4 regions of the Bacillus sp. K7 genome follow, and region 2 is predicted to be linked to each of the others. Evidence: riboswitches for the same ligand, from Rfam matches in the RefSeq annotation. Region 2 holds a riboswitch; each other region holds the start of a gene.
What was found. A riboswitch is a leader RNA that binds a small molecule or an ion and turns the genes downstream of it on or off. The one in region 2 is predicted to bind S-adenosylmethionine.

Region 1 (3,384 bases), 1.7 Mb from region 2:
TGTGACGATATTGTCAATCATATGAATCGGGTAAGCCGCCCGCGTGTTTTCGGTATAGAAGGAATCATCATAATTGGCTTCACGTGTCTCTTCATCCACTACAACATTTTCAAGAACAGACCCGAAGCGGATTGCGTTAAAGATTTGAGGCTCTTTTTCTGCGCTTAAATGAATGCATTTGGCGTAGCATCCGCCTTCGATGTTAAAGACGCCTGTGTCAGACCAGCCGTGTTCATCATCGCCGATCAGTTTGCGGTCAGCATCGGCCGACAGGGTGGTCTTGCCTGTTCCAGACAATCCGAAGAAAAGGGCGACATTGCCTTTTTCACCGACATTGGCGGAGCAGTGCATGGATAGAATATCTCTTTCAGGAAGCAGGAAATTCATAATGGAGAAAATGGATTTTTTCATTTCTCCCGCATATTCTGTTCCGCCGATTAAAATCATACGCTTTTCGAAAGAGACAATAATAAACGTTTCGGAATGTGTGCCGTCTGTTTTTGGGTCCGCTTTGAAATGCGGGGCAGAAAGAATGGTAAACGGCTGTTCAACTGTTTTCTTGTCATTGCCTTCCGGGCGGATAAACAGCTGTCTGGCGAATAAATTATGCCATGCGAACTCATTGACGACGGTGATCGGCAGTCTGTATGTTTCATCTGCTCCGGCGAATCCTTCAAAAACAAACAGCTCATCCCGCTGTTTCAAATAGCTGACAACTTTCGTGTACAGCCGCTCAAACGCTTCTTCTGAAATCGGCTGATTCACCGTACCCCAATCGATCTTATGTTTCGTGTTTTCTTCCTCCACGATGAATTTGTCTTTCGGTGAACGTCCTGTGTAAGCGCCTGTTGTCGCCCGAACGGCACCTGTGGATGTTAAAATGCCTTCGTTTCGGGACAGTACTTTTTCTGTAAGCTGTGCTGCTGATAAATTATGACACACATTTGAACTTGTTAATAAAGCTTGTAAATCAGCGGTTAAATCAACTGAGTTCATATGAAACCTTCCTTTATCGTTTATTTGTGTTTTGCTAATTGTGAATTAGTATAACATATATTTTCAAACAGTCTATACTATTTATCGTTTTTTGTGTGTGCGTTTCCATTGTTTTCCCTTGATATAGGTGCCTATTTCTTCTGAATCATATTGACATTGCAAACCCTTTTACGATAAGATATTTCATTGAGCGGATACTCTTATCCCGAGCTGGCGGAGGGACAGGCCCTATGAAGCCCAGCAACCGGTTTCTCTGTTATTATTATGTTCACCCATGTGAGACAACCAAGGTGCTAACCTGTTGCAAGGTTGTATGATTCCTTGAGCGATAAGAGTGAAAGGCACAAAGACCAAACCCTTTCCTCGATGGAAAAGGTTTTTTTATTTCATAAATATGCCAATTAACATTCTCTAATATAACGTTACATTGTATAAGAGGGAGCGAGTTCCGTATCATATAGACAAGGTCTTTCGGGAGGCCTTGTGCAGGAGGAAGCAAAACATGAGTAAAAATCGTCGTTTATTTACATCAGAATCTGTTACGGAGGGACATCCGGATAAAATCTGTGACCAGATTTCTGACAGCATCTTAGATGAAATTTTAAAGAAAGACCCTAACGCGCGTGTTGCTTGTGAAACGTCAGTGACTACCGGGTTGGTTCTTGTCAGTGGGGAGATCACAACATCTACGTATGTTGACATTCCAAAAACGGTTCGCCAAACCATTAAAGAAATCGGATACACACGTGCGAAATACGGATTTGATGCGGAAACTTGTGCGGTTTTAACATCAATTGACGAACAGTCTGCAGATATCGCGATGGGTGTAGACCAAGCGCTTGAAGCCCGTGAAGGCACAATGAGCGATGAAGAAATCGAAGCGATCGGTGCCGGTGACCAAGGTTTAATGTTCGGTTATGCGTGCAACGAAACGAAAGAGCTTATGCCTCTTCCGATTTCACTTGCCCATAAATTGGCCCGCCGCCTAAGTGAAGTCCGTAAAGAAGATATTCTTCCGTACCTTCGCCCTGACGGCAAAACACAGGTAACGGTTGAGTACGATGAAAATAACAAACCTGTCCGTATTGACGCGATTGTTATTTCAACTCAGCATCACCCTGAAATTACGCTTGAGCAAATCCAGCGCAACATTAAAGAACATGTCATCAATCCGGTTGTTCCTGAAGAGCTGATTGATGAAGAAACAAAATATTTCATCAACCCTACAGGACGTTTCGTTATCGGAGGCCCTCAAGGGGATGCGGGACTTACAGGACGCAAAATCATCGTTGATACGTACGGCGGCTATGCTCGCCACGGCGGAGGCGCGTTCTCAGGCAAGGATGCGACGAAGGTAGACCGTTCTGCTGCTTATGCAGCGAGATACGTTGCGAAAAACATCGTTGCGGCTGAGCTTGCTGATTCTTGCGAAGTACAGCTTGCTTACGCGATCGGTGTTGCACAGCCTGTGTCAATCTCAATCAACACATTCGGTTCCGGAAAAGCTTCTGAAGAAAAACTGATTGAAGTTGTTCGCAATAACTTTGATTTACGACCTGCCGGCATTATCAAAATGCTTGATTTGCGCCGTCCGATCTACAAACAAACTGCTGCGTATGGCCACTTTGGACGTCACGATGTTGATCTTCCGTGGGAGCGTACAGACAAAGCGGAGCAGCTGCGCAAAGAAGCTTTAGGAGAATAATTTTATAGCCGCTTACTGGTTAAGCGGCTTTCCTTTTTTGTTGTTGTATTCATATTTATTTTTTACATAACTGTGAAACCAAATACTATTCACAGCGTCTATAAATAGGGGTTCAATGATGACAATTTTAATTATGGAGGCAATACTATGTGTGGATTTGTCGGGGTTTTTAACAAGCATCCGTTAGCTCAAACCGCTGATCAAGAAGAACTAATCAAACAAATGAACCAAATGATCGTTCACCGCGGTCCTGACAGTGATGGATATTTCCATGATGAGCACGTTGGATTCGGATTCAGACGGCTCAGCATTATTGACGTAGAAAATGGCGGACAGCCTTTATCATATGAAGATGAAACATATTGGATTATCTTTAACGGAGAAATCTATAACTATATTGAACTAAGAGAAGAACTAGAAGCAAAGGGGTATACATTCAATACAGATTCGGACACAGAAGTTCTTCTTGCGACGTATCGCCACTACAAAGAAGAAGCGGCGTCCAAACTCCGCGGGATGTTTGCCTTTCTGATTTGGAATAAAAACGATCATGTGCTATATGGAGCCAGAGATCCGTTCGGCATTAAGCCGTTGTACTACACAACGATTAATGATCAGGTTTATTTTGCCTCAGAGAGAAAAAGTTTAATGGTTGCTCAGAATGAGATTGAAATAGACAAAGA
Region 2 (3,384 bases):
TCACCTGCTTCTTCCGAGTGTTTTGTACATCACAACATGTGTGCCAATGCCGGGAAGGAAGCTCAAACGGTTCCCAGCCAAGCTTTGCGTAGCAGCCTTAGACAAGTTGTCTTGCATTGTGCCATACTGCCTGCACGCCTTTGTCTACCGGTTTTTGCAGGGTGTCGTATGTATCTTCCGCGAAAATGGTTTTGACTACGAGCATGATGTTTCTCCTCAAAAATGGCTTTTTTATATCGTAACACGAATGCGGTAAAAATAGACCGCCTGATTGGTTCAGGCGGTCTCTAGTATTAATGCAAATAGATATTTTGGCGCTGCTCATCCTTTTGCTGGATATACGATGTGAGCTCAGCGGTCAAGTCAGATCTGAGAAAAGGCGTGATCAAATAGATGCCGTTAAACAGCTCGCATGCCGTATCCAACAGGGAGCGTGCAATCGCAAGGCCTTCCGCTTTTTGTTTCTCTTTATCCTCGCCGGCGAGAGCCATTTTTTCGCGAATAGAGTCAGACAGCTTAATGCCTGGGATTTCATTGTGGATGAATTCAGCGTTCCGGCTGCTTGTGAGCGGCATAATGCCGATATAGATCGGCGTCTTCAGATGCTTTGTTTCGTTATGGATGTCGACGAGCTGCTGCTCGGAATAGACAGGCTGTGAAACAAAATAATCGGCGCCGCAATCTATTTTTTTCTCAAGCCGTTTTACCGCTTTATCCAGATGGCGCACGTTAGGATTAAATGCGGCGGCGACTGAGAAATTCGTTTTCTTGCCAAGCGGTTTTCCAGACAGGGACAGCCCTTCGTTGAATTGTTTGATCAGCCTGATTAAATCAAAGGATGTTAAATCATACACAGACGTCGCTCCCGGAAAATCCCCGATTTTAGAAGGGTCGCCTGTAATGGCCAGCACGTCATTCAGCCCTAACGTATCAAGGCCCATTAAATGTGACTGCAAGCCGATAATGTTTCGGTCACGGCATGTAATATGGACAAGGGAGCGCATATCGAGCTGCTGCTTCACAAGAGCGCCGCAGGCAACATTGCTGATTCGCGGAGTAGCCAGAGAATTGTCGGCGAGCGTCAGGGCGTTGATTCCTGCTTCTTTCAATTCGGCAGCGGCGGACAAAAACGTATCAAAGCTCAATTTTTTCGGCGGGTCCAGCTCTACGATGATGGAGCGTTTTTCAACTGCGATCTCATTTAAACCGGGCTCTGTCCGCTCATGCTGAACAGAAATACATTCTTTAGCAGGGACTTTGACTTCTTTTTCAGTAATGGGGGCAAGCCCGCCAACCGCTTCCGCCATTGCCTGAATGTGATTTGGCGTGGTGCCGCAGCAACCGCCGATAATCCGCGCGCCTTGCTTGCGGAATTCTAAGGCGCTGTTTTGAAAATATGTGTCGTCTGTTTCATAGACGAGCCGTCCCTCTTCCAGCGAAGGAAGACTGCTGTTCGGATAAACGGATAAAAACACATCATCAAAAATCGGCACTTCGCTTAGCGCTTCAATCATGTGATAAGGGCCGAGCCGGCAGTTAATGCCGACGATATCAGCCCCGAGATCCGCGATTGACCGCAATGCTTCAGAAAGCGGTGTCCCGTCCTGCAGTACACCTTGCTCGTGCATGGAGACGTTAAGCATAATCGGAAGGGCGGTCTCTTTGCGCGCAATTTTCAGCACTTCACGGGCTTCTTCTAAATCATAATACGTCTCCAACAGCAAGCCGTCCGGTTGTTCATGCAGGAGCAGGTACAGCTGCTCGCGAAAGCTGCGTTTGATTTCGTCAAGGCTGTACGCGTTTTTATTAAATGTGCGGATGCCGCCCATTGTCCCCAAAATGTACGCATCGCCTGCTGAAGCCCGCGCAATCTTCACTGCCTCCTGATTCATTTTTTTAATGTCACCCTCAAGCCCGTGCCTGGATAATTTAATATAATTGGCTCCGTACGTATTTGTTTGAATGATATTGGCTCCAGCCTCAACGTACGCTTTATGTATGCGCTGAATTTCCTCCGGCTTTGAAATGTTGAGTTCCTCAAAGCACCTGTCAATGCCGTAGGAGTAGAGGAGCGTCCCCATGGCGCCGTCACCGATTAACACCTGTTTTTGCAAATCTTCTAAAAGTCCCATTGTCTGCCTCCTTTATTCACATTCAGCAAGGAAAAAAGAGAAATAAAAAAAGTCCTCTTAAGAAGAAGACTTTGTCAGTGATTTTGTCTCTTCTTATCTTCCAAGCTGTTCGAGCTTGCTGGATTTAGCACCTTGGTCATGGCTGAACGCCATTACACCGGTTGCTGAAGCTTCGTCGGGCCAGTCCCTCTGCTTCTCTTGATAAGAACGGATATGAAGTTTTCGTATAAGGAAATGCCAAAAGCTGCGGGGCTTTTTCCCTTTCTCCAAATTTACCGAAAATAAAGACAATAATCAATAGGATTCAGAAAATTTATCTGAAATTTATAAATTGAACGTCAATTGGCAAATCTGCGCCTCTCACTGCTGTGATAATCTGCTGCAGATCATCCTTGTTTTTACCGGTTACACGAACTTGATCATCCTGCACTTGTGACTTTACTTTCAATCCGGAGTTTTTGATGATCGCATTAACTTTTTTGGCATTATCCTTGTCAATGCCTTGAACAAGTTTGGCGCGCTGGCGCACCGTTCCGCCTGACGCGCTTTCAATCTTGCCGTAATCAATGTTTTTTGTCGGCACGTTTCGCTTAATCAATTTACTGACCAGCACGTCTTTCAGCTGGCTTAATTTAAATTCGTCATCAGAAACGAGGACAAGCTCCTCTTTATCTAAAGTAATATCGCTTTTGCTGCCTTTAAAGTCATAGCGTGTGCTGATTTCCTTGAGTGCGATTTGGATCGCGTTTTGCACTTCAGGCAACTCGACCTTGGATACAATATCAAATGAACTTTCTTTTGCCATATGAAAACCTCCATAACATTTAACTTATGAGTTGATTATAGTAGAATAAAGAGAAACTTCCAACAGAACAAAGAATCAATTTGTGATGATTGGAAAAAATGTTAACAGAATCCGCGGAAAACAAGCGGAACAGGAAGGACGATAGCATGAGACCAGGGCAGCAACTAACCTTGAGTATAGATCACCAAACCGACTTCGGTTACTTTTTGACCGATGGAGAAGACACGATTCTCTTACATAACAGTGAAATAACTGAGGATATCGAGGACAGAGACGAAGTAGAGGTCTTTATATACGTCGACCAGCAGGAAAGACTTGCGGCCACGATGAAAATTCCGTCCATCAGCGCGGACGAGTACGGCTGGGTCGAAGTGGTGGATAAAGTGGAAGATATGGGCGTTTTCGTTGATGTCGGCTTATCCAAGGATGCGCTTGTCGCAACTGAGC
Region 3 (3,384 bases), 1.9 Mb from region 2:
AAAACAGGATAGCTGTAAAGGCAATTGGACACGCTAACGTTATGGGAGGTGTCCAATATGGCTTTCAGCAAACAAAAGCTCGATGTCACCAATGATGTGACAGGCCGCTTTCAAAATGGCCGGCTCTCGTTATATCATGAAAATGAGAGGATCGGACAAATGACAAGCATGAATGAATATGAGCTTAAATCCGGTTATTCCTTTGAAAATGAGAAGTTTTATAAGACAGCTGACGTGGTCTCAGGAAATGACGCAAAATATGTGGACTGTGACTACGAAAATGGCTGGTGTTAATGATGGCGGTGAATTTCACTGCCTTCTTTTACAATCTGAACGTTTCAAATTTGACGCGGCAGGTGAAGAAAATGGATGAGCTGGAAAAGGTTTTGATTGTCGAAGGGAAATCAGATAAAGAGAAAATCGAAAGCGTCTTGAATGAACCGGTGCGCATTATCTGCACAAACGGAACAATCAGCCAGCTGAAGCTTGAAGAATTGGCTGACGAGCTTTACGATAAAGACGTCTATATATTGGTTGATGCTGATGAATCAGGCGAGAAATTGAGAAAACAGCTGAAAAGAGAGTTTAACGAAGCCTGCCATCTGCATATCGACAGAGCCTATAAAGAAGTCGAGGCTGCGCCCAGACACCATGTCGCCTCTGTATTGCTGCGCGCGAATTTGAATGTCCATACTATTTTTCTTGAAAGAAAGCCCCGAGGTGTATAGCATGAAAGAACTCCAGGAATATGAACTTGAGCACATTTCTGATGATGTGTATCTTCTATATTTATATACTCCATTTTGCGGCACTTGCCAGCTTGCAAGCAAAATGCTGACAGTCGTGAAAGAAATGCTCCCTGATGTCGCCTTCTATCAAAACAATGTCAATTATTCTCCGACTTTCGCAAAAGCGTATCAAATTGAGAGCGTTCCTTGTTTTCTGCTGTTTAAAGGCGGAAAAGTGGTCGAAAGAGGATATGCGTTTCATTCCGTTTCTTATTTATATGAGCTGATAAAACAAAAATCATCTTCCGCATCCTATTTATGACATATTTCTCAGCGCATTCCAATGAAATTGTCGTTCGTTTTATAAAGGGGTTCATATGCTAAAGAGAGAAATGTCTATGTATGACCAACAAATAGGAGGTTGTACATATGGAGAAAGCGGAAGTTTTAGAAGATGAGTATCAGCATCTGTTTTTAAGACCCCTTTTGAGCGCTTCAACATTGCTCATTACCTTCCAAGGAGAAACAGAAGCCTTAACCGTCTCAATAAACGAACAGGGAGAAATGAAAGAAATTTCTCAGCGCCAAACGTCCAACCTGACCTTTTACGGAAACCAATCCGAAATCATTCATTTATTGCACGGAGATATTTCCCTTCAGCATCTGATTCAGAGCGGAAGCCTGAAAGTTAAGGGGTCCTTCAGAGCCCTGTTAAAGCTAGAAGCGATTCTCTGGCTGACGAATGGTTTTTTTCAGAGGATTGCAAAGAATTAAAAAATAGCAAATTATTATAATAGTAAAAGTTGACATCATTTATTTTATTGACATGCAAACATCCGCCATGCTATTCTACATTAAGAATTTCCGGACGAAAAAGACTATATATTTCTCTTATCAAGAGAGGTGGAGGGAAGTGCCCTATGAAGCCCGGCAACCATCAACGCTGTTGAAATGGTGCCAATTCACACGAAGCGTTCAGCTTTGAAAGATGAGAGAAAGGCGTTTTATATAAGCCTTTCTGCTCACATGTGCAGAAAGGTTTTTCTTTTGCAGAAAATCCCGGAAGATTTCTTAGAATAGTGTTAAGGCAGGTGATTGCTTTGATCAATCTTCAAGATGTTTCAAAAGTCTATAAGTCGAAACATGGAGATGTCAATGCTGTCCAAAATGTCTCGCTTTCCATCAAAAAAGGTGAGATTTTTGGAATTATAGGATATAGCGGAGCTGGAAAAAGTTCCTTAATCCGTCTGCTGAACGGCCTTGAGAAACCAACCTCAGGAACCGTGGAAGTAGCGGGAACCAAGATTAATGAAGTAAACGGACGCGGGTTAAGAAAAGCACGCCATAACATCAGCATGATTTTCCAGCATTTCAATTTGCTGTGGTCGCGGACGGTCAGAGATAATATCATGTTTCCTCTGGAAATTGCCGGGGTGAAAAAGAACGAGCGTATCAAGCGCGCCAATGAACTGATTAAACTGGTAGGTTTAGAAGGAAAAGAAAAATCTTATCCTTCTCAGCTGAGCGGCGGACAAAAGCAGCGTGTCGGAATCGCCAGAGCGCTCGCAAACAATCCGAAGGTTCTCCTTTGTGATGAAGCGACATCAGCATTAGATCCGCAAACGACTGATTCAATTTTGGATCTATTGTCCGATATTAATGATAGACTCGGTTTGACAATTGTGCTGATCACGCATGAAATGCATGTGATCCGCAAAATCTGCAACAGAGTCGCTGTCATGGAAAACGGAAAGGTTGTGGAAGAAGGCGAAGTTCTTGATGTCTTCAAAAACCCGAAAGAAGACATGACAAAACGGTTTGTTCAGCAGGTGACAGAGCCGGAAGAAACGAAAGAAACGCTTCAGCACCTTCTTGATGAAACAGCATCAGGAAAAACGGTTCAGCTCACATTTGTCGGTGATTCGGCTGAACAGCCTCTGATTACAGAGATGATCAGAAACTTTAATGTCAGCGTCAATATTTTGCAAGGGAAAATTTCGCAAACGAAGGATGGAGCTTACGGTTCACTGTTCATCCACATTGACGGTGACGAGGAAGAAGTGCAAAACGTGATCCGGTTCATTAATGACAAACAGGTAAAAGCAGAGGTGATCACGAATGTTTGAAACATATTTTCCGAATGTTGATTTAACTGAATTGTGGAACGCGACATATGAAACCCTTTATATGACGCTGATCTCTCTGCTGTTTGCTTTTGTTATCGGGGTGATTCTCGGCTTGCTGCTCTTTCTGACAAGCAAAGGGAGCCTCTGGCAGAATAAAACGGTCAACTCTGTGATTGCGGCTGTTGTCAACATATTCAGATCGATTCCGTTCCTCATTCTAATTATTTTATTGCTTGGTTTTACGAAGTTTTTAGTCGGCACGATCTTAGGGCCAAACGCCGCATTGCCGGCGCTGGTGATCGGCTCGGCACCGTTTTACGCGCGCCTCGCTGAAATCGCGCTGCGCGAGGTAGACAAAGGTGTTATCGAAGCTGCCAAATCAATGGGAGCCAAGACGTCTACGATTATTTTCAAAGTGCTGCTTCCTGAATCTATGCCGGCTCTCATTTCTGGCATCACGGTGACGGCGATCGCTTTGATCGGCTCAACGGCAATCGCCGGGGCCATCGGTTCAGGCGGCCTTGGAAACC
Region 4 (3,384 bases), 270 kb from region 2:
TAATGCGTTCCACTCCGGCGGAGCGAATGTTTTCATGATGTTTATAATGTTGTCATTCATCGTGATGGTGCCGTCAAAATCACAAATAATGAATGGCTTTCGAGTCGTCATAAGGCTTCAACCTTTCCCCATTTATCAAGCGCCAGCTTCAGATCTTTGCATTGTTCGGCTTTTTCATCAATCGGCTGAGCTTCTAAAACAGCATCAATTATGGCTCTGAACGCTTTGCCACCGCCCTGGGCGCCGTTCGGATGTCCGTGTACGCCTCCCCCGGCGTTTATAATATGATCTATGCCGAAATTCCGCATTAAAAGCGGAACCATACCGGGATGAATGCCTGCTGACGGAACGGCAAATGTTTGGTTAAAGGCATCCTCTCTCACACATTCTTCGTGAATCGCCAGCGCATCTTCTTTTGGAAGCGCAACCGAACCGTACGGAGATGGGAAGAGACTGAAGTCGGCTCCGCAATACCGGTTCAATTTTCCGAGCAAAAGAGCGTGAGAAAATCCGTAGAACGGAGAAGACGTAAACGCCCCACTGACAGCTGGATGAGCCATAATCGGGATTGCGATTTCGGGATCTTCCGCCAAGCTTTGCATGACGTCCAAGCCGTAAGCGAAGACATTAAACAATAACGCATCCGCTCCCAATTCAGCAGCGCGTCTCGCTTTGTCGTTCAGATCAGCCGTACGCCCGGTCAAATTGACCGCATACAGCGTTTTATGCCCGGTTTGCTCATACGTTTCTTTCAATACTTGCTTTCCTTCTGTAATTCTTGTTTCAAAAGGCGCCAGGCCTGTCTCAAAGAAAATTTCATCGTCCTTAATCAGGTCAACTCCGCCAAGCGCCTGCTGTCTGAGCTGTTCTTTAATATCACTCAGGTCTCTTCCGATAACCCCTTTGAAAATGCTCATTAACAGCGGTCTCTCAAACTCTCCCAGCAGCTTTCGAATGCCGTATACACCAAACTTCGGTCCCGGCAGCGTGCGCTTAAACGCGTCAGAGAAGTGAAGATCGAGTAATTTGATTTTTCCGTCCAGCGACAGCTTCCCAAATACTGTTGTCAGCAAAGCCGGGATATCCTGAGAGAAATTGATGTCAGGATAGGCAATTGTGATCACCGCTTGTTTTCCTGACGCAGGAGTCCCTTCTCTTTCCTCGACCTTTATCACCCGTCCCTTGTGCTTTTGCATTTGTTCCTGTTTTACAAGGGGCAGATCAGTCCAGGAGCCTACTGTCAATCCTGTTGCGATTTGTTCCGCTTTTTTCTCTGTATCGGCTCCCGGTTCGGTCAGGAGATATGTTGCTAATAACTCACCCATGCCAGAGCTCCTTTCATTTCATCCATATAAAAAAACCTCTTCAAACAGCAATCGCGTCTAAAGAGGTTTCGTTTCTCGTCCGAATCTTATCTCTCAGCCGCCAGCTGCAAGAATTAGCACCGTGCTTTATAAGTCGGTTGCCGGGCTTCATCGGGCTCGTCCCTCTGCCTGCTCTTGATAAGAAAATATAGATTTTATAAATTATTTTGAATTATCCCATCGTTATCAAGTCTTGTCAATGCTTTTTTGGGTAAACAGGTTCAGCTTCCCAATTCGATAAGCGGCCTCTTTGAGTCTTTCTTCACTTGTCAGCAGCCCGACTCTGACATAGCCCTCGCCATATTCACCGAAACCATTTCCAGCCGCAACGGCCACATTCGCTTTTTCCAGCAAAAGGTCTGAGAACTGCTCGGAAGTATAGCCTTCAGGCACGGGCAGCCATGCAAAAAAAGAACCTGCCGGAGCAGCCACATCCCAGCCGATCTCCCGGCATGACGCAATCCAAGCGTTTCGCCTGCTTTCATATCGGGCATTTTGCTCCGCCACGCACGTTTGATCACCTAGCAGTGCCGCCGCTGCAGCCTCCTGAGTCGCTCTGAAAAGACTGACAAACATATGGTCTTGATAAAGATTGATCGCTTCAATGACCGAAGCGTTTCCGACGGCAAAGCCGATCCGCCACCCCGCCATATTATACGTTTTTGACAGCGTATAAATTTCAATGCCGATATCCTTCGCACCTTCAGTCTGCAAGAAGCTTAACGGCTTACAGCCGTCAAATCCTACAGCGCCGTAAGCAAAATCATGAACAACACAAATCCCGTTTTCTTTTGCAAAACTCACGGTTTCTTCAAAAAAACCGGAGGTAGCAACAGCTCCAGTCGGATTATTCGGATAATTCAAGTACATCAATTTCGCCTGTTCTCTCACTTCAGCGGGGATGTTGCTGTAATCAGGCAGAAACGCCCTGTCCTTTACGAGCGGCATCATTTCCATCTTCGCTTTCGCGAGTGCCACACCTGACCAGTAATCAGGATAGCCCGGATCCGGAACTAAAATCGTATCTCCGGGATTCAGCAAACATTGCGGGAGCTCGACCAGACCGGCTTTTCCGCCGAATAATACAGCGACTTCCGTCTCCGGGTCAAGGTCAATGCCGTATTCTCTTTTATAAAATGCCGCCGCTGCTGATTTCAGGCTGTATGAGCCGCGAAAAGACGAGTATTTATGATTGTCAGGATCAGCAACGGCTAGTTTCATTTCCTCGACGATATGTTCCGGAGTCGGCTGATCCGGATTTCCCTGTCCGAGATTGATGACGTCATGTCCTTCTGCAAGCTTTCGGTTCACTTTTTGCACCAAAGAAGCGAAGAATTGCTTAGGCAGCTCCTTTAATACATGAGATTGTTCAAATTTCATCTATTCTCACCTTCTAAAAAAATCTTGAAATGATAGTCCATCATCATATATGGTTAAATGAAAAAAGTAAAGAAAAATGTGGAGTGATCAAAAGATGAAATGGACCATATCTTGCCTGCAATTTGATATTTCATACGGAAAGCCTTCAGAAAATATCAAAAAGGCTGAATTCTTTATCGAAAAAGAAAGCAAACACGCGGATGTTCTTGTTCTTCCTGAACTATGGACGACCGGCTATGATCTGGCCAACCTTGATGAGCTCGCCGATAAAGACGGGCGTTCTGCTCAGAGCTGGCTGAAGAAAACAGCAAAAAAACATGGCGTCCATATTGTCGCCGGATCGGTTGCTGTCAGAAAGGATTCCGATGTTTATAATACAATGTACATCGCGGATAAGGAAGGACAAATCATTAAAGAGTACAGGAAGGCCCATCTTTTTCAGCTGATGGATGAGCATGTGTATTTATCAGCCGGTTCCGAAGATGGATATTTTGAACTTGATGGCGTCAAAAGCTCAGGATTGATCTGTTATGATATCCGTTTTCCGGAGTGGATCAGAAAACATACGACAAAAGGCGCCAACGTGCTGTTTATTTCTGCGGAATGGCCTCTTCCCCGCCTTGATCATTGGAAAAGCCTG

Region 1: it holds a riboswitch for S-adenosylmethionine, as region 2 does, so the genes downstream of both, metK (methionine adenosyltransferase) here and M1D98_RS05780 (bifunctional homocysteine S-methyltransferase/methylenetetrahydrofolate reductase) in region 2, are expected to answer to the same signal.
Region 3: it holds a riboswitch for S-adenosylmethionine, as region 2 does, so the genes downstream of both, metN (methionine ABC transporter ATP-binding protein MetN) here and M1D98_RS05780 (bifunctional homocysteine S-methyltransferase/methylenetetrahydrofolate reductase) in region 2, are expected to answer to the same signal.
Region 4: it holds a riboswitch for S-adenosylmethionine, as region 2 does, so the genes downstream of both, mtnW (2,3-diketo-5-methylthiopentyl-1-phosphate enolase) here and M1D98_RS05780 (bifunctional homocysteine S-methyltransferase/methylenetetrahydrofolate reductase) in region 2, are expected to answer to the same signal.

What each region holds. Positions count from the first base shown of each region.
Region 1 covers NZ_CP096406.1:2,833,315-2,836,698, reverse strand. The annotation lists gene pckA (phosphoenolpyruvate carboxykinase (ATP)) at 1-996, opposite strand, end outside; SAM riboswitch class I at 1,194-1,331, shown strand; gene metK (methionine adenosyltransferase) at 1,499-2,701, shown strand; gene asnB (asparagine synthase (glutamine-hydrolyzing)) at 2,849-3,384, shown strand, end outside.
Region 2 covers NZ_CP096406.1:1,155,861-1,159,244, forward strand. The annotation lists gene M1D98_RS05780 (bifunctional homocysteine S-methyltransferase/methylenetetrahydrofolate reductase) at 294-2,132, opposite strand; SAM riboswitch class I at 2,223-2,340, opposite strand; gene M1D98_RS05785 (YajQ family cyclic di-GMP-binding protein) at 2,446-2,937, opposite strand; gene M1D98_RS05790 (CvfB family protein) at 3,036-3,384, shown strand, end outside.
Region 3 covers NZ_CP096406.1:3,052,249-3,055,632, reverse strand. The annotation lists gene gcvH (glycine cleavage system protein GcvH) at 1-2, shown strand, start outside; gene M1D98_RS15675 (YusG family protein) at 58-294, shown strand; gene M1D98_RS15670 (toprim domain-containing protein) at 366-728, shown strand; gene M1D98_RS15665 (thioredoxin family protein) at 730-1,050, shown strand; gene M1D98_RS15660 (SCP2 sterol-binding domain-containing protein) at 1,158-1,502, shown strand; SAM riboswitch class I at 1,617-1,723, shown strand; gene metN (methionine ABC transporter ATP-binding protein MetN) at 1,829-2,854, shown strand; gene metP (methionine ABC transporter permease MetP) at 2,847-3,384, shown strand, end outside.
Region 4 covers NZ_CP096406.1:1,421,480-1,424,863, reverse strand. The annotation lists gene mtnX (2-hydroxy-3-keto-5-methylthiopentenyl-1-phosphate phosphatase) at 1-111, opposite strand, end outside; gene mtnW (2,3-diketo-5-methylthiopentyl-1-phosphate enolase) at 108-1,325, opposite strand; SAM riboswitch class I at 1,409-1,509, opposite strand; gene mtnE (methionine-glutamine aminotransferase) at 1,551-2,744, opposite strand; gene M1D98_RS07205 (carbon-nitrogen family hydrolase) at 2,839-3,384, shown strand, end outside.